DNA from 3 places in the Streptomyces sp. NPDC047130 genome. Region 3 is predicted to be linked to each of the others. Evidence: riboswitches for the same ligand, from Rfam matches in the RefSeq annotation. Region 3 holds a riboswitch; each other region holds the start of a gene.

The links. Region 3 has a riboswitch for cyclic di-AMP ahead of ABZ836_RS01040 (NlpC/P60 family protein). Riboswitches for the same ligand answer to the same signal wherever they lie in the genome.
Positions count from the first base shown of each region.
Region 1: another riboswitch for cyclic di-AMP. It lies ahead of ABZ836_RS24540 (M23 family metallopeptidase); the one in region 3 lies ahead of ABZ836_RS01040 (NlpC/P60 family protein).
Region 2: another riboswitch for cyclic di-AMP. It lies ahead of ABZ836_RS27580 (transglycosylase family protein); the one in region 3 lies ahead of ABZ836_RS01040 (NlpC/P60 family protein).

Region 1 covers NZ_JBEYUK010000025.1:10,980-20,500, reverse strand. Annotated here, with positions in the region: gene ABZ836_RS24565 (nucleotide pyrophosphatase/phosphodiesterase family protein) at 1-772, opposite strand, end outside; gene ABZ836_RS24560 (DUF5998 family protein) at 772-1,359, opposite strand; gene ABZ836_RS24555 (GNAT family N-acetyltransferase) at 1,501-4,581, opposite strand; gene ABZ836_RS24550 (HPr family phosphocarrier protein) at 4,766-5,062, shown strand; gene ABZ836_RS24545 (GntR family transcriptional regulator) at 5,218-5,925, opposite strand; gene ABZ836_RS24540 (M23 family metallopeptidase) at 6,117-6,860, opposite strand; cyclic di-AMP (ydaO/yuaA leader) riboswitch at 6,874-7,064, opposite strand; gene ABZ836_RS24535 (pitrilysin family protein) at 7,272-8,660, opposite strand; gene ABZ836_RS24530 (pitrilysin family protein) at 8,657-9,521, opposite strand, start outside.
Region 2 covers NZ_JBEYUK010000033.1:14,303-23,823, reverse strand. Annotated here, with positions in the region: gene ABZ836_RS27600 (SurA N-terminal domain-containing protein) at 130-753, shown strand; gene ABZ836_RS27595 (nucleoside triphosphate pyrophosphohydrolase) at 815-1,795, shown strand; gene ABZ836_RS27590 (cytochrome P450) at 2,114-3,415, shown strand; gene ABZ836_RS27585 (transglycosylase family protein) at 3,553-4,818, shown strand; cyclic di-AMP (ydaO/yuaA leader) riboswitch at 5,045-5,212, shown strand; gene ABZ836_RS27580 (transglycosylase family protein) at 5,217-5,912, shown strand; gene eno (phosphopyruvate hydratase) at 6,175-7,461, shown strand; gene ABZ836_RS27570 (septum formation initiator family protein) at 7,668-8,135, shown strand; gene ABZ836_RS27565 (DUF501 domain-containing protein) at 8,315-8,929, shown strand; gene ABZ836_RS27560 (Ppx/GppA phosphatase family protein) at 8,926-9,521, shown strand, end outside.
Region 3 covers NZ_JBEYUK010000001.1:216,068-225,588, reverse strand. Annotated here, with positions in the region: gene guaA (glutamine-hydrolyzing GMP synthase) at 4-1,593, shown strand; gene ABZ836_RS01045 (hypothetical protein) at 1,871-3,154, shown strand; cyclic di-AMP (ydaO/yuaA leader) riboswitch at 3,417-3,574, shown strand; gene ABZ836_RS01040 (NlpC/P60 family protein) at 3,581-4,735, shown strand; gene ABZ836_RS01035 (hypothetical protein) at 4,849-5,202, opposite strand; gene ABZ836_RS01030 (NlpC/P60 family protein) at 5,581-6,663, shown strand; gene ABZ836_RS01025 (response regulator transcription factor) at 6,795-7,532, opposite strand; gene ABZ836_RS01020 (PspC domain-containing protein) at 7,529-8,821, opposite strand; gene ABZ836_RS01015 (PspC domain-containing protein) at 9,273-9,521, shown strand, end outside.

The DNA of each region.
Region 1 (9,521 bases), on a different contig from region 3:
GGACCAGGCGGTCGACGTAGGCGAGCTGTCCGCGCCAGGTGTCGGAGTCGATGCCGAACCGGTGGCCCGCGCCGTCCACCTCGGAGTAGTACGTGTAGACCAGCGCCCGGTCGCCCGCGGCGAGCTGCTCGGCGGCGAGGTCGACCCGTTCCTCGCCCGAGAGGCGGCCGTGGAAGGTGCCGCCGCTGAGCGCGACCTGGGTGAGCGGCGTGGTCGCGAAGGCCGGGGAGGACACCTGCGCGGCGTGCACGCCGGCCGCCTCGGCCATGCGGAAGACGGTCGGGTGGGGCTGCCACAGCGCCGGGGGGGTCCACGGGTTCCAGCGGAGCTGGTTCATCAGCTCGCCGGTCTCCGGGTTGCGGACCGTGTAACCGGGCAGGCCGTGCGCGCCCGGCGGCAGGCCGGTGCCGACCGAGGCCAGGGAGGTGGCGGTGGTCGCCGGGTAGCCGGCCGTCAGGGGGCGGCCGGTGCCGCCGCGCGAGGAGGCCAGCAAAGAGTTCATGAAGGGCGCGTCGTCGGGGTGCGCCTTCAGCTGCTCCCAGCCGAGGCCGTCGACGAGGAAGACGCACGCCCGGTCGGCGGGGGCGAGTTCGGTGATGGCCGGGCTGAGCCCCGGCACGCCCATGCCCGCGGCCAGGGTGGGCAGCAGGTCGGCGAGGGAGCCGCTGCCGTACTCGGGGACGGGCGCGGAGGCCGGCGGAAGCGGCTCCGGGTGACCGGGGACGGCGGCGGCGTTGGCCCGCTCCCAGTCGTCCCATGCGGCGTGGGACATCAACGGGCGTTGTCCGCGATCGCCTCGGAGAGCGCCTGCGCGAAGGCGAGCGCCTGGGCGACCGTCTCCGGGCCGTCGCCGGCCTCGCTGACGCGCAGGGAGAGGTCGTCGGCGGTGGAACTGCCGGTGTAGCCGTGGTCGGCGTCGCAGTTGGGGTCGCCGCAGGCGGCCGGCTCCAGGTCGATGCGGGCGACGGCGCCCCAGCCGATGGTCAGCACGACCTCGCGGGGCAGCCGGCCCGGCGTGTAGGTCTCCGGGTCGGAGACGACGCGGCTGACCACCACGGAGGCGATCTTCTCCAGCTTCACCGACTCCGTGGACGTCGTCGCGTACGGGGACGGGGAGCTGCTGTCGGCGTTCTGCTCGTCGGTGTGGCTGACGATGAAGCGGTTGCCGGTGAGCACCAGCACCGTCACATGGCGGCGGACCTCGTTGGCGTCGAAGGTGGTCTCCTGATGGACCAGGAACGACCGGACGGGCTCGCCGCCCACGGCGGACTCCACCGCCTCGGCCACGAGGGCCGGGTAGTAGCCGCTGCGCTCGATCGCCGCGCGCAGCCCCTGGGTCGTCGTACTGGTCTTGGCCATGACGTCCATCCTACGGCGGCGCACGGACTGCCCGGACCGCCCGGGAGCGGTCCGGTTCGCCCCGTCGCGCGGCGTGCGGGCCGGGCGGGGTCCCGTGCGGGGCCGGTCGTGTGCCTGGTGCCGTGCGGGCCGGGTGGCCGGTCAGTACTGCGGCAGCGTACGCGGTCCCTGGTCGTCGCGGGCGGGCGGGTGCGCCAGTCGCACCGAGGCGCCGAGCACGCTCACACCGCGGGGGGCGACGACCACCGGCTCCAGTGTGACGGCCACCACCTCGGGGTGGTCGTCGACCAGGCGTGACACCCGCAGCAGGAGCCGCTCCAGGGCGTCCGTGTCCACCGGGGCGGCGCCGCGCCAGCCGAAGAGGAGGGGCGCGGTCCGCACCGAGCGGATCATGGCCGCGGCGTCGCGGTCGGCGACCGGGATCAGCCGGTGCGAGAGGTCGCCGAGCAGCTGGGAGGGGGCGCCGGCCAGGCCGAAGGAGAGCACCGGGCCCGCGGCGGGGTCGATCACGGCGCGGACCAGGGTGTCCACACCGCGCGGCGCCATCTGCTGCACCACCGGGCGGACCTGCTCGGCCCCGCCGAACAGCTCGGCCAGTTCGGCGAAGGCGCGGCGGACCTGCTCCTCGTCGGCCAGGTCGAGCCGGACGCCGCCGAGGTCCGCGCGGTGCCGCAGGTGCGGGGCGGTGGTCTTCAGGGCCACCGGGAAACCGATCCTGCGGGCCGCGGCGACGGCCTCGTCGGCCGTGCCGGCGGGGACGGCGCGGCGTACCGGGACGCCGTAGCGGCGCAGCAGGGCATGGGTCTCCTCGGGGCCCAGCTCGACACCGACGTCCGGCCCCGCCTCGGCGGCCGGTCCGGTCCCGGCGGCCGACCCGGCGCCGACGGCCGGTCCCGTCCCGACCGTGGGCCTGGTCCCCGCGGCGGGGCCGGTCCCCGCGGCGCCCGGGGCGTCGGCGAGCAGCGTGTCGATGAAGGAGGCGGCCTCCTTCTCGTCGATGTCCTCGAACTCGGGCACCCGGCCCGCCTCGGCGGCGTCGCGGCGCCAGCCCGCGTAGCGGACGGCCTCGGCCAGGGCGCGGACCGCGCGTTCGGCGGCGGGGTAGGCGGGGATCAACCGCAGTCGCGTCTCGTCGGGCTGCGGGGTGTACTGCGGCCCGGTGCTCTGCTGATCGGTGCTCTGCTGATCGGTGCTCTGCTGCCCGCTGCTCTGCGGCGCGCCGCTCTGCTGCCGGGCGTCCTGCCGCAGGGCGCTGTCCCCCGCCGGCGCCGCCTCCCCGGACGCCGCGGCCTCCCCGGCGTCCTCCGGCCGTGCCTCCGCCGCGGCCCGGGCCTGGGGCGCGGTGACGGCGGCGGCGGAGAGCGCCTCGGCCAGTCCGCCGAGTTCCACGTGGACGACCAGGACGGGCTTGTCCGGCGCGTCGGCCCCCGCGGTGCGCAGGGCCTCCGCGAGCGCGGCGTCCGCCGCCGTGCCCCCGTCGCCCGCCGCCTCGTCGATGCGGGGGATGGCCGTGACCACCACGGCGTCGCTGCCGGGGTCGGCCAGGGCGCGGGAGAGCGCGCGGTGGAAGTCGTCGGGGGTGGCGGCGGTGGTGAGGTCCAGCGGGGGCAGCGGTTCCAGGCCCTCGGCGAGACAGGCGTCGTAGGTGAGCAGGCCCAGCGACTCGGAGTTGCCGAGGATCGCCACCCGGGGGCCGGCGGGCAGCGGCTGACGGGCCAGCAGGAGCCCCGCGTCGACCAGTTCGGTGATGGTGTCGACGCGGATCACGCCGGCCTGGCGGAGCAGCGCGGAGACGGTGTCGTGCGACAGCCGGGTGGCGCGCACGGCATGGCCCTGGGGCACGCCGCTGTGCCGGGCGCCCTGCACCACGACCAGCGGTTTGGCCGCGGCGGTGCGCCGGGCCAGCCGGTTGAACTTCCGCGGGTTGCCGATGGACTCGAGGTACATCAGCGCGACGTCGGTCTCCGGGTCGTCGTACCAGTACTGGAGGACGTCGTTGCCGGAGACGTCGGCGCGGTTGCCGGCCGAGACGAAGGTGGACACCCCGGTGACGCCGGTGACCCCGCCGTCACGCCGGTGGAGGCGGGAGAGCAGGGCGACGCCGATGGCGCCGGACTGGGTGAACAGGCCGATCCGCCCGGCGCGGGGCATCTCGGGGGCGAGGGAGGCGTTGAGCCGGACGTCGGCCGCGGTGTTGACCACGCCGAACGCGTTGGGCCCGATGACACGCATGCCGAACGCGCGTGCCCGGCGCACCAGTTGACGCTGCCGTTCCCGCCCCTCGGGGCCCAGCTCGGCGTACCCGGCGGAGAGGACGACCAGCCCCTGCACGCCGTGCGCCCCGCACTCGTCGACGACCTCGGGCACCCGGTCGGCGGGGACGGCGACCACGGCGAGGTCGACCGGCCCGTCGATCCCGGCGAGCGAGCGGCGGGCGGGGACGCCGTCGAGCTCGGTGAGGTCCTCGGGGAAGGACGGGTTGACGGCGTGGAGGGCGCCGGTGAAGCCGCCGTCACGCAGGTGCTCCAGCACGCTGCGGCCCACGCCGCCCCTGCCGCGGCTCACGCCGACGACCGCGACCGAGCCCGGGGCGAGCAGCCGCCGCACGGAGCGGGCCTCGGCACGCTGCTCGCGGGCCTGCTGGACGGCGAGCGAGCGGTCGGTGGGCTCGAGGTCGAGGTGCAGGCGGACCACGCCGTCCTCGAAGCTGCGCTTCTGGGCGTATCCGGCGTCCGTGAACACCTTGATCATCTTGGTGTTGGCGGGCAGCACCTCGGCGGTGAAGCGGCGCACGCCCCGTTCCCGGGCGACGGCGGCGATGTGCTCCAGCAGCGCGGAGGCGACACCGCGGCCGTGGTGGGCGTCCTGCACCAGGAAGGCGACCTCGGCCTCGTCGGCGGGCGAGGAGGCGGGCATGCCGGTGGCGTCGACCCGGTCGTAGCGGACGGTGGCGATGAACTCGCCGCCGAAGGTGGCCGCGAGGCCGACCCGGTCGACGTAGTCGTGGTGGGTGAACCGGTGCACGTCCTTGGCGGACAGGCGGGGGTACGGGGAGAAGAACCGCAGGTACTTCGACTCGTCGGAGACCTGCTCGTAGAAGCTGACCAGGCGTTCCGCGTCGTCCTCGGTGATGGGCCTGACGTGGGTGATGCCGCCGTCGCGGAGCACGACGTCGGCTTCCCAGTGTGCGGGGTACTCGTGACGGTCCGACGGGCTCTGCATGCCGCAAGCCTACGGCGCGCGGCCGCTTCGGGCGCGGGGCCGGTGGGCCCCGGTCCGCCGGGGGCGGGACGCACCGGCCAGGAGGGCCGCAAGGCGCCGCGGGGACGACGGGAGCCACGAGGACCGCGAGGACCGCGAGGACCGCGACGTTCACGACGAGAAGGAGGAGAGCGAGGTGCCGGAGATGGCCGAACGGCGGGTGAGGGTGGCGGGACCGGACGGGCTGCACGCCCGGCCGGCGGCGCGCTTCGTGCGCGCGGCGCAGGAGTCGGGGCTGCCGGTGCGGGTGGCCCGGGCGGACGGGGCCGGGGCGGGGCCGGTGAGCGCCGCGTCGATCCTGAAGGTGCTGGGCCTGGGGGTGCGGGGGGGCGAGGAGATCGTGCTGTCCTGCGAGGGCGAGGGCGCCGAGGCGGTGCTGCGCCGTCTCGCGGACCTGGTGTCGCAGCCGCCGCCGAGGGGGCCTGGACACGCGATGCTCTGAACACCTGCGCCTGGAACGCCGCTTTCCCCTCCGCCGTGCGCGCCGTCCGCATTTCCGGGCAGGCAAAAGCGCCGGGCAACACCTCGGACCGAAGAAAGACCGAAGGAATAGGCATGCGGTAACGAATTCCTTCGCCCTTGTATACGGCCTCGGTGTTAAGTGGAGAGGCCGCTCGTGTTTACGGCATGTTGCGAAGTCCTCACCACGTCCGGGCGCACCGCGCTTCCGCGGTTCTGCCCGGGAATGCGGAGCCGGTGCAGGGCGAGCGAGCGTTCGGTGTGCAGGGCGGTCGTCTGCCGGGCCCGCTCGCCGTCCCCGCGGGCCACGGCGTCGACGATGGCGCCGTGCTCGGCCCAGGTCTCGGTGGGCGCCGGCAGCGGGTCCACCGAGTACATCCAGGCGATCTTGTGCCGGAGCTGAGTGAGGGACGAGGTCAGGGCGCCGCTGCCGCAGGCCTGTGCGAGCGTCTCGTGGAACCAGCCCCCCAGGGATCGCAGGTCCTCGCCGTAGCCCCGCCGCGCCCGCTCCTGCCCCAGCCTGACCAGGCCACGGAGGACTTTCAGGTGGGCCTCGGTGCGGCGCTGCGCGGCCCGGGCGGCGCCCAGCGGCTCCAGCAGCAGCCGCATCTCCAGCAGGTCCGCGGCCTCCTGCTCGGTCGGCTCGGCCACACAGGCCCCGGCATGGCGCCGGGTGACCACGAAGCCCTCCGCCTCCAGGGTGCGCAGCGCCTCGCGGACCGGGACCCGGGAGACCCCGTAGCGCCGGGCGAGCAGTTCCTCGGTCAGCCGGCTTCCCCGCTCGTGGACGCCTGCGACGATGTCGTCCCGGATCGCCGTGCATACCGAATGCGCGGGAATACGCATGCCGACCTCCGCCTCGATGAATGAATTGACTCTAAGGCAATCGACGGCGATTTCCGACGGGAAGGCCCCGCGGACGGGGAATTTTTGGCCGTGGCCCGCCCGGTGCGTCCGGTGCGCCCGGAATCCTTCCGGAACGACGAAAAGCCCCCGCCCGGGAAACCGGGCGGGGGCTTTCGCGTGTGCGGGTGGCGTCAGAGGTTCACGCCGTGGGACCGGAGGTAGGCGACCGGGTCGATGTCGCTGCCGTACTCGGCGGTCATCCGCGCCTCGAAGTGGAGGTGCGGCCCGGTGACGTTGCCGGTGGCGCCGGAGCGGCCGATGTGCGCGCCGGGGGTCACGGCCTGGCCGGGGGTGACGCTGACCGAGGAGAGGTGGCCGTACTGGGTGTAGGTGCCGTCGTGCATCTTGATGACGACCTGGTACCCGTAGCTGCCGCCCCAGCCGGCCTCGACCACGGTGCCGCGGCCCACCGAGCGGACCGGGGTGCCGGCGGCGGCGTGGAAGTCGACGCCGGTGTGGCTGCCGGAGGACCAGACGGCGCCGCCGGCCTGGTAACCGGTGGAGACGTAGGAGCCGGCGATGGGGCTGACGAACATGGTGAGGCGGCGCAGGCGCTCGCGCTCGGCCTCGCGGGCGGCGCGGCGCTCGGCCTCCTCGCGCTCCTCGCGGGCCTTCGCGATGGCGGCCTTCTCGGCGGCCGCCCGCTCCTGGGCCTCGGCCTGCTCGTCGATCTGGTCGGCCACCCGGTCGCCGATGGTGACGACGGGCAGCAGGCCGGTGGTCTCGTTGACGGACGTCTCGGCGGCGGAGGCGGGAGTGGCCAGGGTGCCGACGACGCCGGTGGTGGTGAGAGCGGCGAGGCCTGCCAGGCCGGCGGTGGTACGGCTGGTCCGGCCGGGACGGCGGTGCCTGCCGGAGGCGCAGTTGAACGCCATGAAGTGGCTGAGTCCTTTCCTTCCCTCTCGCCGGCCGGGTTAGCTGTCGGGTTCGGAGCAGGAAGGTCTCCTACGGGCTTCTCCCACCGTGCGCACGCTGTGCGCGCGCCGTGCGGAAGGCACCCGATTCACCCCAGGGGATGCCGCTTGTGGGTCCCCGGCTCCCCTGGCTCGCGCCGTACGGGGATTAGGCGATGACTGCCCGGCGCCGCGGGCGCGGCGCACAAGTGTGGCGGACAGCCGGACCGAAGCTAATGGCGTGATCATTCGGATCACAAACGGATCAAGGCTTTTGTAGCGCATCCCACAGGGCAAACCGGACGCTTCCCTACGCAACGCATGTTGTCCGGGACGAAACGGGCCCCGGCGACCGGATGGGTCACCGGGGCCCGAACCGGCTTGTACGGGCGGTTACTCCGCGCCGACCACCGTCACCTCGCCGATGCCCAGGTCGCGGACCGGGCCGGCGATCTGCGCGGCGTCGCCGACGAGGACCGTGACCAGGCGGTCCACCGGGAAGGCGCTCACCGCGGCCGCCGTGGCCTCCACGGTGCCGGTGGCGGCGAGCTGCTGATAGAGCGTCGCCTGGAAGTCGTCCGGCAGGTGCTGCTCCACCTGGTCGGCCAGGGTGCCGGCCACCGCGGCGGCCGTCTCGTACTTCAGCGGGGCGACGCCCACCAGGTTCTGCACCGCGGTGTCGCGTTCGGCGTCGGTGAGGCCGCCCTCGGCCAGCGTGCGCAGCACCTGCCACAGGTCCTGCAGCGCCGGGCCGGTGTTGGGGGTGTCCACCGAGCCGCTGATGGCCAGCAGGGCCGCGCCCGAGCCGTCGGGCGCGGAGCGCAGGACCTGGGCGAAGGAGCGGACTCCGTAGGTGTAGCCCTTCTCCTCGCGCAGCACCTTGTCCAGCCGGGAGGTGAGCGTGCCGCCGAGGCAGTAGGCGCCGAGCACCTGGGCCGGCCACACGCGGTCGTGCCGGTCCGGACCGGTACGGCCGATGAGCAGCTGGGTCTGCACCGAGCCCGGGCGGTCCACGATCACCACGCGGCCCGTGTCGTCCGCCGTCACCGCGGGCACCGGGTGCGGGTCGGCCGGGGAGCCCGTCCACGCGCCGAGGGTCTCGGCCAGCAGGGCGTCGAGGTCGACGCCGGTGAGGTCGCCCACCACCACGGCGGTCGAGGTGGCGGGGCGGACGTGCCGCTCGTAGAAGGCGCGCACGGCGGCCGCGTCGATCTTCCCGACCGTCTCCTCGGTGCCCTGACGGGGGCGCGCCATCCGCGAACCGGCCGGGAAGAGCTCCTTGTAGAGCTCCTTGGCGGCGCGGCGGGCCGGGTTGGCCAGCTCGTGGGGGATCTCGTCGAGCCGGTTGCGGACCAGCCGGGACACTTCGTCCTCGGCGAACGCGGGGGCCCGCAGCGCGTCGGCGAGCAGCCCGAGGGCCTTGGGCAGCCGGGAGACCGGCACCTCCAGCGAGACCCGCACGCCGGGGTGGTCGGCGTGCATGTCCAGCGTGGCGCCGCACCGTTCGAGCTCGGCGGCGAAGTCCTCCGCGGAGTGCTTGTCGGTGCCCTCCGCGAAGGCGCGCGCCATGATGGTGGCGACGCCGTCCAGTCCGGCGGGCTCCGCGTCGAGCGGCGCGTCCAGCAGCACCTCGACCGCCACGACCTGCTGTCCGGGGCGGTGGCAGTGCAGGACCGTCATGCCGTTGTCCAGCGCGCCGCGCCCCGGGGCGGGGAAGGCCCACGGCTTGGGCTCGCCGGCCTGCGGCATCGGGTGGAACTCCATCGTGGCCAGCTCGGTCACTTGGCCTCCTCCTCGTTCTCGTCGGTGGCGGCCTCGTCCTCGCCCTCCGGGGTGATCGGCTCGTACACCAGCACCGCGCGGTTGTCGGGGCGGAGCCGGGCCTTGGCCACCTCCTTGACCTCCTCCGGCGTCACCTCCAGGACGCGGCGGACGGCGGTCAGGGCGAGCTGCGGGTCGCCGAACAGCACGGCGTAGCGGCAGAGTTCGTCGGCGCGGCCGGCGACCGTGCCGAGCCGGTCCAGCCACTCGCGCTCCAGCTGCGCCTGGGCGCGCTCCATCTCCGCGGGAGTGGGGCCCTCGGCGGCGAGCCGCGCGAGCTCCTCGTCCACGGCGGCCTCGATCACCGGGACCTCGACGTCCCCGGAGGTCTTGACGTCCAGCCAGCCCAGCGACGGGGCGCCCGCCAGGCGCAACAGGCCGAAGCCGGCCGTCACCGCGGTGCGGTCGCGGCGCACCAGCCGGTTGTAGAGGCGGGAGGACTCGCCGTAGCCCAGGATGGTCAGGGCCACGTCGGCCGCGTCGCAGGCGCGGGTGCCGTCCTCGGGGAGGCGGTAGCCGGCCATCAGGGCGCGGGCCGGGACCTCCTCGCGGACGACCTCGCGGATCTCCTCGCCGATGACCTCGGGCAGCGCGCCGTCCCGGGGGGCCGGCTTGCCGTCGTGGGAGGCGATGGAACCGAAGTACTTCTCGACCCAGGCGAGCGTCTGCTCCGGGTCGATGTCGCCGACCACCGACAGCACCGCGTTGTTGGGCGCGTAGTAGGTGCGGAAGAACGCGCGGGCGTCCTCCAGGGTGGCGGCGTCCAGGTCGGCCATCGAGCCGATCGGGGTGTGGTGGTACGGGTGGCCCTCCGGGTAGGCG
Region 2 (9,521 bases), on a different contig from region 3:
TTGCGCGGGAAGTCCTCGATCGTTGGCACGACGTTGGCGCCAAGGGCTGGTTCACAGCCCGCGCGCTGCCTACCATCGATCATCGCAAGACTTTGTGCACCGAAGCACAAACTCCACCGGGAGGTTTCCTTGCAACGCCGTCGCCGTACCGCGCTCCTCCTCTCCGCCGCCCTCGCGGCGCCTTTGCTCACCGCCTGCGGGACCGGCTCGCAACCGGGCGCCGCGGCCGTCGTGGGCGACCAGCGGATCACCCAGGCCCAGGTCGAGGAGCGGGTGCGCGAGGTGCGCGACGCACAGCGCGCCGCGGTCCCCGACGACGACCAGTACCGGCAGGTCGTCGCCCAGTCCGGCAGCCTCGCCCGCTTCACCGTGCAGGGCATGGTCCTCGACCGGGTCCTGCACCACGCCGCCGAGGAGGCGGGGGTCACCGTCTCCCGCAAGGAGGTCCAGGACCTGCGGACCAACCTGGAGCGGCAGCTCGGCGGCCGCCAGGGGCTGGAGACCACCTGGCTCCAGCAGTACGGCGTCGCCCCCGAGCGGCTGGAGGAGAACCTCCGCCTCCAGGTCGCGGCGAGCGAACTCGCCCAGAAGCTGGGCACCGCCACCGACACCCCCGAGTTCGGCAAGGCGCTCGCCGCGTCGTCCAAGGACCTCGGCGTGGAACTGAACCCGCGCTACGGCACCTGGGACGCGGAGAAGAGCGCGCGGGCGGACCTCAGGACCCCGTGGGTGCGGGACGTCGAGGCAGCCTGACGGGACCGGCGCCCGCGGACCGCGGGCCAGGGGTGTCGCACCGCTGCGTTACGTTCGAAGGGTGAACGTCACCAGCTCCACGGACGCCCCCGGCCGCGTCGTCCTGCTCACCACCAGCCACCGGGTCGCCCCCGGCCTGCTGTCCTGGCCCGCCTGGAACGTGCTGCGCGAGGCGGACCGGGTGCTCTGCGCGGACGGCGCGCACCCGCAGCTCCCGTACCTCCGCGAGGCGGGGGTGACGGTGGAGGAGGCGTCCCTCTCCGCCCCGGAGCTGGTCGACGCGGCGGCCGGCGGGCGCACGGTGGTGGTCGTCGCCGGCGGCGAGGGCGAGCCCGCGCTGACCGACGGGCTGGCCCGGCTGGCCGGCTCCGGCCGCGTGCGGATGCCCGACCTGGAGCTGCTGCCCGCCTCCTACGACCTGCCCGGCGCGCGGCTCCTCGACCTCGTCCAGGTCATGGACCGGGTGCGGACGGACTGCCCGTGGACCTCGCAGCAGACCCACGAGGGCCTCGCCAAGTACGCGCTGGAGGAGGCGTACGAGCTGGTCGAGGCGATCGAGACGGGCAACCGCGAGGAGTTGCGGGAGGAACTCGGGGACGTGCTGCTCCAGGTGGTCTTCCACGCGCGGATGGCGGAGGAGGACGAGGAGGAGCCGTTCTCGGTGGACGACGTGGCGGGCGGTCTGGTCGCCAAGCTGATCCACCGGCACCCGCACGTCTTCGGCGAGGAGTCCGCGGCGACGCCGGAAGAGGTCGAGGAGCACTGGCTGCGGACCAAGGCGGTGGAGAAGCAGCGGACCTCGGTCACCGAGGGGGTGCCGCTCGGCCAGCCGGCGCTGGCGCTGGCGGCGAAGCTGGCGTCGCGGGCGCGGAAGGCCGGGTTGGAGGCGCCGCTGCCGGCGGGGGAGGGCGTGGGGTACGAACTGCTGACCCTCGCGGTCCGCGCCGAGGCGGCCGGGGTCGACCCCGAGTCCGCGCTCCGCGCGGCCGCCCGCGCCTACCGCGACGCCATCCACGCGGCGGAAACCCCTCCCGCGCCCTGACCTCACCCCCGGCCTGCCCCCGCGGCATGATGCCGCGGCGCGGGCGGGCCTCCGGGGCCGGCCGGGCCCCTCGGGCGGCCCACGGGGCGCTACCTGCGCGCTGCCGCGCTCCCGCGCGCCGAGGTTCGGGAGCGGGCGGACCACCCACGGACGGGCACCGCAGTGCCGGTTGGACGGGTCCGGCGGCGGACGGCGCCCGGTGGCGCGCGGGACCGGTGCCCACGCGGCGGTGGGCACCGCGCGCCCCCGCCGAGGTCCGCGTCGGCCCCGCCGAGGTCCGCGTCGGCACCGCTCCGCGGTCCCGCGTACCGTCGTGGGGTGAACGAGCCGCACCCCGAACCGTCCGCCCCGGAACTCTTCACCTGGGAGTTCGCCACCGACCCGTACCCCGCCTACGCCTGGCTCCGCGAGCACGCCCCCGTGCACCGCACCCGGCTGCCCAGCGGCGTCGAGGCCTGGCTGGTCACCCGGTACGCCGACGCCCGGCAGACCCTCGCGGACCCCCGGTTGTCGAAGAACCCCGCGCACCACGACGAGCCCGCGCACGCCCGGAACAAGACCGGCATCCCCGGCGAGCGCAAGGCCGACCTGATGACGCACCTGCTGAACATCGACCCGCCGGACCACACCCGTCTGCGCCGCCTGGTGTCGAAGGCGTTCACCCCCCGCCGCGTCGCGGAGTTCGCCCCCCGCGTGCAGGAGCTCACCGACACCCTGATCGACGGGTTCGCCGCGCGCGGCAGCGCGGACCTGATCCACGAGTTCGCGTTCCCGCTCCCCATCTACGTGATCTGCGACCTGCTCGGCGTCCCCCGCGAGGACCAGGACGACTTCCGCGACTGGGCGGGCATGATGATCCGCCACGGCGGCGGCCCGCGCGGCGGCGTGGCGCGGTCGGTGAAGAAGATGCGCGGCTACCTCGCCGAACTGATCCACCGCAAGCGCGAGGCGCTGTCCGCGGAACCCGCGCCCGGCGAGGACCTGATCTCCGGCCTGATCCGCGCCTCGGACGAGGGGGAGCACCTCACCGAGAACGAGGCCGCGGCGATGGCGTTCATCCTGCTCTTCGCCGGCTTCGAGACGACCGTGAACCTGATCGGCAACGGCGCCTACGCCCTGCTCACCCACCCCGGGGAGCGCGAGCGGCTCCAGCGGTCGCTGGCGGCGGGCGACGAGAGCCTGCTGGAGACCGGCATCGAGGAACTGCTGCGCTTCGACGGCCCCGTGGAGCTGGCGACCTGGCGGTTCGCCACCGAGCCGCTGACCGTCGGCGGGCAGCGGATCGCGGCGGGCGACCCGGTCCTGGTGGTGCTGGCGGCGGCGGACCGGGACCCGGAGCGGTTCGCCGAACCGGACACCCTGGACCTGTCCCGGCGGGACAACCAGCACCTGGGCTACGGACACGGCATCCACTACTGCCTCGGCGCCCCCCTGGCCCGGCTCGAGGGCCGAACCGCCCTCGCGACCTTGCTCACTCGGCTCCCCGACCTCCAACTGGGCCTGGAGCCCGCCGAGTTGCGATGGAGGGGCGGACTGATCATGCGTGGCCTGCGAACTCTTCCGGTCGAGTTCGCCCCCGAGCAGGGCTCAAGTGGAAGCACGACCTCGACAGTTCCGTGACGTTCGTGTGTTCCTTGCGACATCGAGTTGTGACGAACGTTGATCACCGGCTACGTTCCCGCACAGACGCGACGACCCCTGCGGCGGGATGCCGACCGGGTCGACGCGGCCCCTGTAGTCGACGAAAGGCCACCCGCATGCTCTCCGGAAACGGTCGTCACCGCCGCCCCCGTCAGGCGCCGGCGGTCGTCGTCGCGGCCGGCGTGACCGGTTCCGCACTCGCCCTCCCGCTGTTCGCGGCCTCGAGCGCCGGCGCGGCCGAGGGGGCCACCTGGGACCGGGTCGCCGAATGCGAGAGCGGCGGCGCCTGGAGCGCCGACACCGGCAACGGGTTCTACGGCGGCCTGCAGCTCTCCCAGGACCAGTGGGAGGAGCACGGCGGCCTGTCGTACGCCTCCAAGCCGTCGGAGGCGAGCCGCTCCCAGCAGATCGCGGTGGCCGAGCGGATCCTCGCCGAGCAGGGAGCCACCCCGTGGCTGGCCTGCGGCGCCATGAACGGTCTGCGCGAGGACGGCCCCGCCGCCGAGGTGGACACCGGCGTGGACGCGCTGCGGACCGGCGACGTGACCGGCCCCGGCGCCTTCGACGGCTCGGCCTCCGGCTGGGGTTCCGTCGGCGGCGACCTGGCCGGAACCGGCGAAAGCGGCAAGACCGACAAGAGCGACAGGAGCCGCAACAGCGACAAGTCGGGCGTCGTGGACGGCGAGACCGGTGACGCCCGTGGGCAGGGGCGGTCCGGCGAGGGCGCGAACGGCGCCTCGGACCACGGCTTCCTCCCCGGCTCCGGCTACGGTTCCGCGCAGGGCGGCGGCCTCCTGGACCTCGGCCAGGACCTCGGCCTGGTGGACACCGGCACCGGCAGCCCGGTGATCCCGGACCTGCCCGAGACCGGCGGGGGCCAGAACGGCCAGGACGGCCAGAACGGCGTCGGCGGCGACAGCGGCAAGGACGACAGCGACAAGGGCGGGACCGGCAAGGGCGGCTCCGGCGAGGACGTCCCGGTCCGCGGCGACGGCGGCGAGCAGGACGGCGCCACCGGCGAGGACGCGCCGGACGAGGACGCCCCGCTGTTCGGCGACGGCGACGGTCCCCTCTTCCAGGACGACACCCCGCTCTTCGGCGGGGACACCGCGCAGGAGGAGAGCACCGGTTCCTCCTCCGGCTCCGGCCGCCACCGCGGCCCCAGCGCCGACGAGACCGCCGCGCAGTCCGGCTCCGGCACCTCGGGCCGGCACGCCGCCCCCGCGGACACCTACCAGGTGCGGGCCGGCGACAGCCTGGTCTCCATCGCCAAGTCGGAAGGCGTCAAGGGCGGCTGGCGCGCCCTCTACGAGGAGAACCGCGACCTGATCGGGAAGGACCCGGACCGCCTGGTGTCGGGCATGGTCCTCACCCTCCCGTAGCGGTCGGGACGACGGCAGGAGAAGGGCGAAAGGCGGGCAAAATCGGGGGAGTTACCCGCCTTTTCGTCCTGGAATGTCTGATTCCGGAGAAGTGAGAGATGGGTCTCAGAAGCCCTGATCGTCTTTGAAATCCCGGCATGGGCGTGGCTAACGTCGAACCGCTCGCTCCAGCGGGCCCCGGCGGCCGTCACGCCTAATCCTGCCAACGGCCGTACGGGACATGTCGTCGCGTCATGCGCCGTAGGCAGGAGCGGGGGAACCAGGTAAGTGCCGGCCCGGCGGCCAGACCGCCGGAACGGCTAGGGGTGAAGCCGCGCACCGAGAGGTGTGCGGCCGGGCGACCCTCATAGCCCGAACCCGACAGCTCACCTCGTAGGCGTCGGTGAGGGGATACCTCCATGTCGTTTACCTGCCAGGGCAAGCACCGTCGTCCGTCCAAGGCCAAGCGCGCTCTCGCCGTCGCCGGTCTCACCGGCGCGGTCGTGGCCGCCCCGCTGCTGACGGCGGGCACCGCGTCCGCCGCCACCGAGTCCGAGTGGGACGCCGTCGCCCAGTGCGAGTCGGGCGGCGACTGGTCCATCAACACCGGCAACGGCTTCTACGGCGGTCTGCAGTTCACCAGCCAGACCTGGGCCGGCTTCGGCGGCACCCAGTACGCCGCCCAGGCCAACCAGGCCACCAAGGCCCAGCAGATCGAGATAGCCGAGAAGGTCCTCGCCGAGCAGGGCCCGGGCGCCTGGCCGCACTGCGGCACCGGCCTCTCCAGCACCCCCTACCAGGGCGGCGCCGCCGAGGCCCCCGCCCAGGAGGCCCCGCAGCAGGAGGCTCCCGCCCCCGCGCCGCAGGCCGAGGAGACCCCGGCCCAGCCCGCCAAGGCGGAGAAGCCGAAGAAGCAGGAGAAGGTCACCACGCCCACCGGCGAGAAGGTCCTCAAGGGTGACGGTGAGTACAAGGTCGTCAAGGGCGACTCGCTCAGCCTGATCGCCGAGGAGCACGACATCAAGGGCGGCTGGAAGAAGCTCTTCAAGCTGAACAAGGACGTCGTCGAGGACCCGCGCCTGATCTACCCGGGCCAGATGCTGCACCTGGGCTGACCGGTCCGCCCGTCGCACGAACCTCCCGCCCCCGGGCGCGTCACCACGCGCCCGGGGGCGGGGGCGTTTCCGGCGGATCCGCCTCCAGGGCTTTTTGTTTCGAGCCGGAACAATTAATCTCCTGTTACCCCTCCGTACAGGGGGTGACCGGCTGGCCGATCCCGCCCGGCCGGTTAGGCTCGGTCTCGCAGAGCCACGGAGGCTGTGCACCCCGTGCCGGGCCAGGTGGTCCGGCGCCACCCGCGTCACATCCCAGAAGGAGATGCTCGTGCCGTCCATCGACGTCGTCGTAGCCCGGGAAATCCTGGACTCCCGAGGCAACCCCACGGTCGAGGTCGAGGTCGGCCTCGACGACGGCAGCACGGGTCGTGCCGCCGTCCCGTCCGGCGCCTCCACCGGCGCCTTCGAGGCCGTCGAGCTCCGCGACGGCGACAAGAACCGCTACCTCGGCAAGGGCGTCGAGAAGGCCGTCCTCGCCGTCATCGAGCAGATCGGCCCGGAGCTCGTCGGCTACGACGCCACCGAGCAGCGCCTGATCGACCAGGCGATGTTCGACCTGGACGCCACCGACAACAAGGGCTCGCTCGGCGCCAACGCCATCCTCGGCGTCTCCCTCGCCGTCGCCCACGCCGCCGCCGAGGCCAGCGACCTGCCGCTCTTCCGCTACCTGGGCGGCCCCAACGCGCACCTGCTGCCGGTGCCGATGATGAACATCCTGAACGGCGGCTCGCACGCCGACTCCAACGTGGACATCCAGGAGTTCATGATCGCGCCGATCGGCGCCGAGTCCTTCTCCGAGGCCCTGCGCTGGGGCACCGAGGTCTACCACACGCTGAAGAAGGTGCTGAAGACCAAGGGCCTGTCCACCGGCCTCGGCGACGAGGGCGGCTTCGCCCCGAACCTCGGCTCCAACCGCGAGGCCCTGGACCTGATCCTCGAGGCGATCAAGGAGGCCGGCTACACCCCCGGCCAGCAGGTCGCCCTCGCCCTCGACGTCGCCGCCTCCGAGTTCTACAAGGACGGCAAGTACCTATTCGAGGGCAAGGAGCGCTCCGCCGCCGAGATGACGGAGTACTACGAGGAGCTCGTCGCGGCCTACCCGCTGGTGTCCATCGAGGACCCGCTGTTCGAGGACGACTGGGACGGCTGGAAGGTCATCACCGAGAAGCTGGGCGACAAGGTCCAGCTCGTCGGCGACGACCTCTTCGTCACCAACCCCGAGCGCCTCGGCCGCGGCATCGAGGAGGGCGCCGCCAACGCCCTGCTGGTCAAGGTCAACCAGATCGGCTCCCTGACCGAGACCCTGGACGCCGTCGAGCTGGCCCAGCGCAACGGCTTCAAGTGCATGATGTCCCACCGCTCCGGCGAGACCGAGGACGTCACCATCGCCGACCTCGCCGTCGCCACCAACTGCGGCCAGATCAAGACCGGCGCCCCGGCCCGCTCCGAGCGCGTCGCCAAGTACAACCAGCTGCTGCGCATCGAGGAGATCCTCGACGACGCCGCCGTGTACGCCGGCCGCAGCGCCTTCCCGCGCTTCAAGGGCTGACCTGCCCGACGGCCCCTCGCGTGCCCCCGGAGCCCCGGCTCCGGGGGCACGCCCCTGTCCGCGCCCCACGGCGTCCCGGCGTCACGTACCGTGTGCGGGGAAGGAGCACGCGGGACGGGACAGCACGACGCCGGCCCGCACGGCACACGCCGCACGGCACACGGCACGCACGGCACACGAAACGCCCACGGGGAGGCGCGGAGAAGATGGCGCAGAACCGGGACCGGTTCTCCACGACCACCCGGCTGCGGCTGCTCGGTGAGCAGACCGCCGCCCGCGTCTACCGCTCCCAGACCCGCCGTCAGGCACGCCGCTCCCGGCTCACCGGCCGCGCGGCGCTGCTGGCCCTGGTGCTCTGCACCCTGGTCGTCGCCCTGGCCTACCCGACCCGGCAGTACGTCTCCCAGCGCGCCGAGGTCGCGAAGCTGGAGGAGGAGCGCGACGCCGCCCGCGAGCGGGTGGAGGAGCTGCGCGACCTCAAGGCGCGGTGGAAGGACGACGCCTACGCCGAGCAGCAGATCAGGAAGCGGCTGCACCACCTGCGGCCGGGCGAGAGCGGCTTCACCGTGCGCGGCTCCGCCGCCCCGCGGCGGGACACCGGGCGGCCCGTGGCGGACCGCCCCTGGTACGCCGTCCTCTGGGACGACGTGGACCGGGCCGACGCCGCGGGCTGACCCCGCGGCGCCGACCGGCCGCCCCGGTCGCCGCCGGCGGGGGCGGGTGCCTGAGAGACTGTCCCCCTGCACCACCGTCCCGGAGCCGTCGCACGAGGCCCCGCGGCAGGACTTCCGTCCGCAGCAGAAGACCGCAGCAGAAGATCGCAGCAGCAGACCGAGAGAGACTGATCCCCGGCATGGAAACGCCCCCGCCCTCCACCCCGCGCACCGAGCCCACCGAAGCGGACGTCGAGGCGTTCCAGCTCCAGCTCGGCCGCCCGCCGCGCGGCCTGCGCGCCATCGCGCACCGCTGCCCCTGCGGACAGCCGGACGTCGTGGAGACGGCCCCGCGGCTGCCGGACGGCACGCCCTTCCCGACGACGTACTACCTGACCTGCCCGCGCGCCGCCTCCGCGATCGGCACGCTGGAGGCGGACGGCGTCATGAAGGAGATGACCGAGCGCCTGAGCACCGACGAGGAGCTCGCCGCCGCCTACCGGGCCGCCCACGAGGACTACATCCGCCGCCGCGACGAGATCGAGGTGCTCCAGGGCTTCCCGAGCGCCGGCGGCATGCCGGACCGGGTCAAGTGCCTGCACGTCCTGGTCGCCCACTCCCTGGCGGCCGGACCCGGCGTCAACCCGCTGGGCGACGAGGCCATCGCCATGCTGCCCGAGTGGTGGCGCAAGGGCCCGTGCGTCACGCCGCAGGCGTGCGTCCCGCGGGAGGCGGGCGAGGGCGGCATCGTGGCCACCACCGAGGACGGCTCCGGGTACTTCGCCGCCCGCCCCGTCGAGGAGGAGGGCAAGTGACCCGGGTCGCCGCCGTCGACTGCGGTACGAACTCCATCCGGCTGCTGGTCGCCGACTGCGACCCGGCCACCGGCACGCTGACCGACCTGGACCGGCGGATGACCGTCGTCCGGCTCGGCCAGGGCGTCGACCGCACCGGCCGCCTCGCCCCCGAGGCGCTGGAACGCACCTTCGCCGCCTGCCGCGAGTACGCGGCGGTGATCGAGAAGCACGGCGCCGAGCGGATCCGCTTCGTCGCCACCTCCGCCTCCCGCGACGCCGAGAACCGCGACGAGTTCGTGGCCGGCGTGCTGGACATCCTGGGCGTGGAGCCGGAGGTGATCACCGGCGACCAGGAGGCCGAGTTCTCCTTCACCGGCGCCACCCGTGAACTCGCGGGCCGCACCGACCTGGAGAAGCCGTTCCTGGTCGTCGACATCGGCGGCGGCTCCACCGAGTTCGTGGTCGGCGACGACCGGGTCCGCGCCGCGCGCTCGGTCGACGTCGGCTGCGTGCGGATGACCGAACGGCACCTGGTGGACGGCGGCGCGGTCGTCGACCCGCCGACCGAGGAGCGGATCGCCGCGATCCGCGCCGACGTGGAGGCCGCCCT
Region 3 (9,521 bases):
CCCGTGTCATCAGCGCCCACCGCTGCGTCCGCCGCCCCCGACACCGTCCTGGTCGTCGACTTCGGTGCGCAGTACGCCCAGCTCATCGCCCGCCGCGTCCGCGAGGCCCGGGTCTACAGCGAGATCGTGCCGAGCACCATGCCGGTCGAGGAGATCCTCGCCAAGAACCCGGCGGCGATCATCCTCTCCGGCGGCCCCTCGTCCGTGTACGAGCCGGGCGCGCCGACCCTGGACCGCGCCCTCTTCGAGGCCGGCGTCCCCGTCTTCGGCATGTGCTACGGCTTCCAGCTGATGGCGCAGACCCTGGGCGGTCAGGTCGACAACACGGGCGCCCGTGAGTACGGCCGCACCCAGCTCCACGTGAGCCGGTCGGGCTCCACCCTCTTCGAGGGCACCCCGGACGAGCAGCCGGTGTGGATGTCGCACGGCGACGCCTGCTCCGCCGCCCCCGAGGGCTTCGAGGTCACGGCCTCCACCGACGTCGTGCCGGTCGCCGCCTTCGAGAACGACGCCAAGAAGCTGTACGGCGTGCAGTACCACCCCGAGGTGATGCACTCCACGTTCGGCCAGCAGATCCTCGAGCACTTCCTGTACCGGGGCGCGGGCATCAGCCCGACCTGGACCACCGGCAACGTCATCGACGAGCAGGTCGCCGCGATCCGCGAGATGGTCGGCACCAAGCGCGCCATCTGCGGCCTGTCCGGCGGCGTCGACTCCGCGGTCGCCGCGGCGCTCGTCCAGAAGGCCATCGGCAACCAGCTGACCTGCGTCTACGTCGACCACGGCCTGATGCGCAAGGGCGAGACCGAGCAGGTCGAGAAGGACTTCGTGGCCGCCACCGGCGTGGAGCTCAAGGTCGTCGACGCCGAGGAGCGGTTCCTGACCGCGCTCGCTGGCGTCAGCGACCCGGAGGAGAAGCGCAAGATCATCGGCCGGGAGTTCATCCGCGTCTTCGAGCAGGCGCAGGCCGAGATCGTCGCCGAGGCGCCGGGCGACCAGCCCGTCGAGTTCCTCGTCCAGGGCACCCTGTACCCGGACGTCGTCGAGTCCGGCGGCGGCACCGGCACGGCCAACATCAAGTCCCACCACAACGTGGGCGGCCTGCCGGAGGACCTCGAGTTCAAGCTGATCGAGCCGCTGCGCCAGCTGTTCAAGGACGAGGTCCGGATGGTCGGCCAGGAACTCGGCCTGCCGGAGGAGATCGTCCAGCGCCAGCCCTTCCCGGGCCCCGGCCTCGGCATCCGCATCGTCGGCGAGGTCACCAAGGAGCGCCTGGACCTGCTGCGCGAGGCCGACGCCATCGCCCGCGAGGAGCTCACCGCGGCCGGCCAGGACAGCAAGATCTGGCAGTGCCCGGTGGTCCTGCTCGCGGACGTCCGCAGCGTGGGCGTCCAGGGCGACGGCCGCACCTACGGCCACCCGATCGTGCTGCGCCCGGTCTCGTCCGAGGACGCCATGACGGCCGACTGGTCGCGCCTGCCGTACGAGGTGCTGGAGCGGATCTCCACCCGCATCACCAACGAGGTGCGGGACGTCAACCGCGTCGTGCTGGACGTCACCTCCAAGCCGCCGGGCACCATCGAGTGGGAGTGACCTCTCCCACCACCGCGTGACGAAGGGCGCCGTCCGGTCTTCCGGACGGCGCCCTTCGCCGTCGCCGGGAAACGGGCCGAAAATGTTGGGCCGCGACCGAGACCCGCAGGGCGCCGGAACGGTTGTGAAGGGAGAGGCCGAGACGCGCCCCCCGCTCCCGGTGGACCCCGCGGCGCAGCGGGCCCCGTGGACCGGACGGGGTGGGCGGTACGGCACAATTCCCCTACGCGGCAGGCGAGTTGCCGCTGTGACGATCGTTGCGGAAGGCGGACACGGCGTGGCGGTGCAGGAGGCGCGGCAGGGCGCCGACGCGGCGAAGGACACCCATGGGGGCGGCTGCACGTGCGGGGACTGTCCGCACGGCGCCCGGGCGGGACACCGGAAGGCCGTGGCGGCCTTCCTCCACCAGCGGGACGAGTACGCCGCCGGGAAGGGACTGCCCGCCGCGGTCGCCCACTCGGCCTCCGCCTCGCGGCAGTGGGTCTCCGACGAGCTCACCCAGTCCGCCGCGGAAGTCGCCGAGCGCAGCCGGGCCGAGGGCCAGGCCTGGCTGGCGCGGCTGTGGCGGGTCACGCTCTACGCCGTGTGGGGAGCGGTGCTGCTGCTCCTGCTGGTGCAGGCGCTCACCGCGATCGGGGCCGGGTGGACGCCGGCCCGCACGGCGGGGCTGCTCGCGGCCCTGGTGACGGCCGCCGCGCTGTCCGCCGCCTCCTGGTACCACCGAGCGCGCGGCGGCGTGCTCGCGCCGGTGATCGGCGAGGACAACCGCCTCTCCACCTCGCGCGCGGTGGCCGTCGCGTGGGTGCTGTTCACCGCCTTCGCCGTGCTCACCCTGGCCGGCCAGCTGGCCGCCGCCTCCGGGCACCGGGAGCGTGACGCGCTGATCGCGGGCCTCGACCTGGCGCGCGGGGCGGGCGTGGTGACGGTGCTGGCCGTGGTGTGCGCCATCGCGGTGCTGGTCCGCCGGGTGGTGAGCCTGCGGGTGCAGGGGCAGCGGCTGCAGAAGGTGCGCGCGCACCGGCCCCGCGCGGCGGACCTGCTGACCGACGACTCCGGGCGCGGCAGCTTCGCCGACATCCAGTACGTCGTGATCTCCGCGGTGGCGCTGGTCTTCGGCCTGGTCCGGCTGGCCCGCAAACCGGAGCAGCTGCCCGACCTGCCGTGGGGGCTGGCCGTGGTGGTGCTGATCTCGGCGGCGACCTACCTGGCCGGCAAGTACGCGGAGGGCGGCCGTCCGGTCGTGCTCTCCGTGGTGCGGGCCCGGGAGGCGGGAGACCTCGACGGGCCGATCCGCACCGGCGACGACATCGAGATCCGCGGGGCGGGCTTCGTGCCGCCGGGGGCGCAGGGCGCGGACCGGCTGTCGCGGATGGTCGTCCGGATAGGAGCGGTCAACGTCCACGTTCCGCTGGTGCCGGTGGCGGGCGGTTTCAGCAACCCGTCCGACACGGTGCTGACGGTGCCGGTGCCCGCCGATGTCGAGCCCGGCCGCGTCGAGGTCCAGGTCGTCACCGCGGCCGGTCTCGAGACCAACCGGGTGGTCGTCGACGTCACCGAGTGACCCTCCGCGTCCGCACGGCACCTCCTTGCGGAGCCACCGCCCGGGAGGGGCGGGGCGTGGCGAGGAGTGGCGAGGAGAGGCGTGGAGTGGCGAGGAGAGGCGTGACTACCACGAGCTGCCTGGGTGTGACGGAGCGCCACGCTCGGGCCAAGGTCACGAAAACGTATCGGGCATATCGCACACCGTCCTTCACACGGACCCCACGGGTTGGCTAACGTGCCGCGCGGGCCGTCCGACCCCGACCGGCGAACCTCGCCGGTCCGTGCGGCCCCCGCCGAGTCCGGCCCCGCGCCGGAGCCGGGGACCCGCACGCGCCACCTGGGGTGAATCGTTCCGGCCCCGCCGGACCGTAGGGCAACCCTTCCGGAACCGCCGCCCGAACCCGACAGCTAACCCGGTAGGCGGGAGACGGAAGGAGTCGCCGCCTTGGCGTCACACCGAAAACCCCGCCCTGCGGGCCTGCTCGCGGGCATACGCACCCCCGCCCTGGCGACCGTCGCCCTCACCTCCGTGGCCCTGCTGAGCCAGACCGCCCAGGCCGCCCCGTCCGACCGCCCCAGCCTCGCAGAGGTCCAGGAGAAGGTCGACGCCCTCTACCGCCAGGCCGAGGCCGCGACCGAGAAGTACAACTCCGCCAAGGAGCAGAGCGAGGCCCGGCGCAAGGAGCTCGACACGCTGCTCGACGAGGTCGCCGAGCGCACCGACGAGCTGAACGAGGCCCGCGAGAAGCTCGGTTCGTACGCCGCCGCCCAGTACCGCTCCGGCACCGCGCTCCCCGACACCGCCACCTTCCTCCTCGCCGAGGCCCCCGAGGACTACTTCGGCCAGGCCCAGCTGATGGACCGCCTGACCGCCCGCCAGCAGGAGGCGGTCGACGAGTTCGTGGAGCGCCAGGCCGCCACCGCCGAGAAGCGGCAGGAGGCCTCCGAGAGCATGGAGACCCTGAGCTCCTCCGAGGAGGAGCTCCGCACCAGCAAGGCGACCGTCCAGAAGAAGCTGAGCGACGCCCGCGAACTGCTGGCCGAGCTGACCGCCGAGGAGAAGGCGCGGCTCGCCGCGATCGAGCGGAAGAAGGAGGAGGAGGCCCGCCGCAAGGCGGAGGAGCTGGCACGGCAGCAGGCCGCCGAGGAGAAGGCCCGCCAGGAGGCGGCGGCCGAGGAGGCCGCCGAGGAGGGATCCACCGGCGGCGACACCGGATCCGGCGGCTCCACCGACGCGTCCGCCTCGCAGGGCCGGAAGGCGGTCGCGTTCGCGGAGGCCCGGATCGGCCTCCCCTACGTGTGGGGCGCGACCGGCCCGGACTCCTACGACTGCTCGGGCCTCACCCAGGCCGCCTGGAAGGCCGCCGGCGTGGACCTGCCGCGCACCACCTACGACCAGGTGAACGCCGGCACCACCGTCCCGGTCTCCCAGGCGCAGCCGGGCGACCTGGTCTTCTTCTACGACGACGTCACCCACGTGGGCGTCTACATCGGCGACGGCATGATGATCCACGCTCCGAAGCCGGGCACGAACGTCCGCGAGGAGTCGATCTACTACGACGGCGAGGGTTCCATCCACAGCGTCGTGCGCCCCTCCTGACCGGTCCGGCCCCCGGCGGCCCGCACGACGGCCCGCCCCATGCCCCGGGGACGCGCGACGGCCCGCACGCTCCAGGCGTGCGGGCCGTCGCGGTACGCGTCACGGACGCGGCGTCACGTCCACAGCACCGCGATGAAGACGTTGACCGTCGTCAGCGCCCCCACCAGGGCGAACTGCCCCTTCGACACCCGCTCCTCGTCGCGCTTCACGTAGACCAGGCCGAGGATCACGATCAGCAGCAGCAGCTTGATGCCGATCTTGATGTGGTTGACCGAGGCGCCCTGGGCCTCGTTGAGGCCCACCAGGACGATGCCGGTGACCAGCATGGTGAGGGCGCCGTGCAGCATGCCCGGGGTGAAGCGGGCGGTGCCCTGACCGATGGCCTTCATCTGGTGGAAGAAACCGCCGAGCAGCGCGGCGATACCGATGATGTGAAGGCCGACGAAGATGTGCAGGAGTACGTCCATGCCGGGGAGCCTAGCCACCGCCCGCGGCGCCGCACGCGGCGGGCCGCCGCGTAACGCCCCTCCCGCCCCACCCGCCCCGGACATGCGCAAACGGTCGTGACGGCACAGCAATCCGTCATCACCGGAACGCCACACCACTCCCTCGGACACCCGGTGACTCTTTGGAGTCATCTCCGCACAAACCGTTACCGGATGGTGACCTACCGGATTAGCGTCCTCCCCCAGGTGACCGGCTCCCCCGCCTGTCGTCCCGACCGGACGGCGTCGGCCACCCCATCGAAGGTCCGGCGGCGGCCCGCCTCCCCTGTGCGGGCCGCCGCCGGATGTGTGACCGTCCCGCCAGTGGGGCGGGACGTACGGAAGGACGTGGACTCCAACGTGGCATCGCACCGCAAACCCTCACAGCACCGGAGCGGCGGCAGGGCACGCACCCTGCTCACCGCGGTACTCGCGGGAGCGGCGGCCTCGGCGGGACTCGAGGGAGTCGGACACGCGGCGCCGAAGCCGACGCCGGAACAGGTCAGGGAAGAGGTCGACCAGCTGTACCGGGAGGCCGAGGCGGCCACCGAGAAGTACAACGGCGCCAAGGAGAGGACCCGGGCCGCCGAACGCCGGGTGGACCAGCTGCAGGACGAGGCAGCCCGGCGGGCCGAGGAGCTGAACGAGGCGCGTGAGGCACTGGGCTCGGCCGCCGCCGCCCAGTACCGCTCGGGGAACGGTCTCGACCCCACCATGCAGCTGGCACTCTCCTCCGACCCCGACCGCTTCCTGCGGGACGCGGGCTTCGCCCAGCGCGCCGGCGACCTCCAGGCCACGGAGATCGCCTCCGTGTCGCAGCAGATCCGCGAGCTCGACGAGGTGCGGGACGACGCCCGGACCGAGCTGGAGCGACTGCGCGACCAGCAGGAGCGGGCCGAGCGGCACAAGCGGACCGTCACCGGGAAGCTGGAGAAGGCCCGCCGGCTGCTCTCCCGGCTGACCGCCGAGGAACGCGCCCGCCTCGCGGAGACGTCGGGCGGCGGCGCGGAAGCGTCACCGGGACGGGGCGGCGGGTCCTCCGGCACGCAGGCCACCGGCGCCCAGGCCACCGGCGGCAGGATCGCCGCGCCCGACTCCCGCGCCGCGGCCGCCATCGCCTACGCCCAGCGGAAGCTGGGCAGCCCGTACGTCTGGGGCGCCACCGGGCCCAACGCCTTCGACTGCTCGGGACTGATCCAGGCCGCCTACCGCTCCGCGGGTGTCTCCCTGCCCCGCACCACCTACGCCCAGATCGACGCGGGGCGGCGCGTGTCCCGTTCCCAGCTCCGCCCGGGCGACCTGGTGTTCTTCTACCCCGGCGTCACCCATGTGGGCATGTACATCGGCCAGGGCAGGATGATCCACGCGCCGAATCCCTCGGCCCCGGTCCGGATCGCCCCCATCGACGAGATGCCCTTCGCCGGGGCGACCCGCGTGGTCTGAGCGGGAACCTGATCGCTCGGAGCGGGGCGGGACGGGACGGGGAGCGGCAGGACGGGGAGCGGCAGGACAGGGAGGGGCGGGACGGGGAGGGGCGGGACGGGGAAGCGAGAGGCGGCGGGGTCGGCCCGCCGTCAGACCAGGCGTCGGGCCGTGGCCCAGCGGGTCAGCTCGTGCCGGTTGGAGAGCTGGAGCTTGCGCAGGACCGCCGAGACGTGCGACTCCACCGTCTTCACCGAGATGAAGAGCTGCTTGGCGATCTCCTTGTAGGCGTAGCCGCGGGCGATCAGCCGGAGCACCTCCCGCTCCCGCTGGGTGAGCCGGTCCAGGTCCTCGTCCACCGGCGGCGCGTCGGTGGAGGCGAAGGCGTCCAGGACGAAGCCGGCCAGCCGGGGCGAGAACACCGCGTCGCCCTCCTGGACCCGGAAGACCGAGTCGACCAGGTCCGACCCGGTGATCGTCTTGGTGACGTATCCGCGGGCGCCGCCGCGGATGACGCCGATCACGTCCTCCGCGGCGTCGGAGACCGAGAGGGCGAGGAAGCGGACCGGCTGCTCCGGGTCGGAGGCGAGTCCCGCACACCGGCGCAGCACCTCGACGCCGCCGCCGCCCGGCAGGTGGACGTCGAGCAGCACGACCTCGGGCCGCGTGGCGGTGATCACCGTGACCGCCTGGTCGACGTCGGCGGCCTCCCCGACCACCTCCACGCCGGTGCGCTGCGTCTCGCCGATCTCGGCGCGCACCCCCGTGCGGAACATGCGGTGGTCGTCGACGAGCACGACCCTCACCCGGCGTCCGGCACCCGGCTCGCCGCCCGTGCCCGCCTCGATGCCCGTGCCCTCGGGGCCGGTGGCTCCGGTCGCGTCGCTCATGACGTCCTCTCCGCCCTCTCCATCTCCAGCTCGACCTCGGTGCCCCCGTCGGGGGCGGCCCGCACACGGGCCGTGCCGCCGTTGCGTTCCATGCGGCCGATGATCGACTCCCGGACACCCATCCGGTCGGCGGGTATCGCGTCCAGGTCGAAGCCGGGGCCGCGGTCGCGGACGGACACGAACACCGTCCTCCCCTCCACCTCGGCGTAGACCTGGACCGGCCCGCCGTCGCCACCGTACTTGGCGGCGTTCACCATGGCCTCCCGCGCGGCCTGGATCTGGGCGGCCAGTTTCTCGTCGAGCGGGCAGTCGCCCACCACCACCACCTCGATGGGGACACCGTGTTTGTCCTCCACCTCGGCGGCGGTGCTCCGGACCGCCTCGGCGAGCGTCTCCGGCTCGGCCTCCTCCTCCTTGCCGGAGCCCTCCGGCCGGTACAGCCAGGCCCGCAGCTCGCGCTCCTGGGCCCGGGCCAGCCGGCGGACCTCGCCGGGGCTGTCGGCGTTGCGCTGGATCAGCGTCAGCGTGTGCAGCACCGAGTCGTGGACGTGGGCGGCCACCTCGGCGCGTTCCTGCGCGCGGATGCGCATCAGCCGTTCCGTGGAGAGGTCCTGGGTCATCCGCACCAGGTAAGGGCCGGCGAGCAGGGCCACGCCGACCAGGACGGCCAGCGCGGCCTGCAGCACCGACCCGAGATGGGCGGCCGAGCCCTGCAGGACGAACATCCCCGAGACGCCGGCCGTCACCAGCAGGACACCCGCCGCGGCGCGGGCCAGCGTCACCGTGCGGCGACGGCGGCCGACCTCCACCCAGCGGGCCCGCCGCGCGTTGTCCGCCTGACGCCACACCAGGGCCACACCGGCCGCGACCAGCACCGCGGGCCACAGGTAGGCCCGCGTCCCGCCGCCGAGGTCCACACTGCCCACGAAGACCAGCGCGACCACGACCATCAGCAACAGCGCGACCAACTGCCCCCGGTCGGGCTTGCGCGCCACCAGTCGGCGCGGCGAGGCCGCCCCGGACGCCGACGCGGTCTGCTGCTTCCTGCCGTCCGCCGCCCCGACACCGCCGACACCCAGCGGGACGAAGAACCAGAACGCCGCGTACAGCAGCGCGCCCAGCCCCTGCGCCATGAACAGGCCCACGAAGGCCAGGCGGAGCCAGGCCACGGGCAGGCCGAGATGCCCGGCGAGCCCCCGCGCCACGCCCCCGAGCCAGCGTCCGTCGCCGCTGCGGTAGAGCTTGCGCGGCGGCCGCTGTTCGTCGAGTACTGCTGCGGCTTCCGGCATGCCACGATCGTCACACGCCGCGCCCTCCGGGTCATCAGGGTCCGCCCCCGAGAGGACCCTGATCCCCACCCCGGCGTGCCTCGAACAGTTCCCCTCCGGGACGCGGGGACGCCGGGACGCGGGGCGCCGGGCCGCAGGCCGCCGCCGCCCGGGACCGGGGGCACTCCGCGGCGGGTCGCCCCGGCGTGCCGTGGGCCTCGGCCTCACCCTGCGCCTCGATCCGCCCGGTCGGTGGCGGTGGCATCGGCGTCGGTGCGCCGGTGCCGGTTCGGCCCCGCCCCAGGTGCCCCGGAGCCTCGGGACCTCGGGACCTCGGGACCTCGGGACCTCGGGACCTCGGGACCTCGGGACCTCGGGACCTCGGGACCTCGGGACCTCGGGGGAGGATCTCAGGGTCTTCCCAGGGTCGTTGCGACTCCCGCCGGGCCGTCCCGCCCGTCACCATGAAGGCATGACGGATCACCACCACCCGCACGACCCCGCGTCCACCGACGCGGGGCGGCGCGCCGGTGCGTCCGCGACCGCCGACGAGCGGCCGGAACAGGAGCGGGAACCGCGGCCGCTGCGGCGCGACCGGCGGTACAGGATGCTGGGCGGGGTCTGCGCGGGTCTGGGCCGCCAGTGCGACATGGATCCGGTGATCTTCCGGATCACCCTCGCGGTGCTCTCGGCGACCGGCGGCATCGGTCTCGTCTTCTAC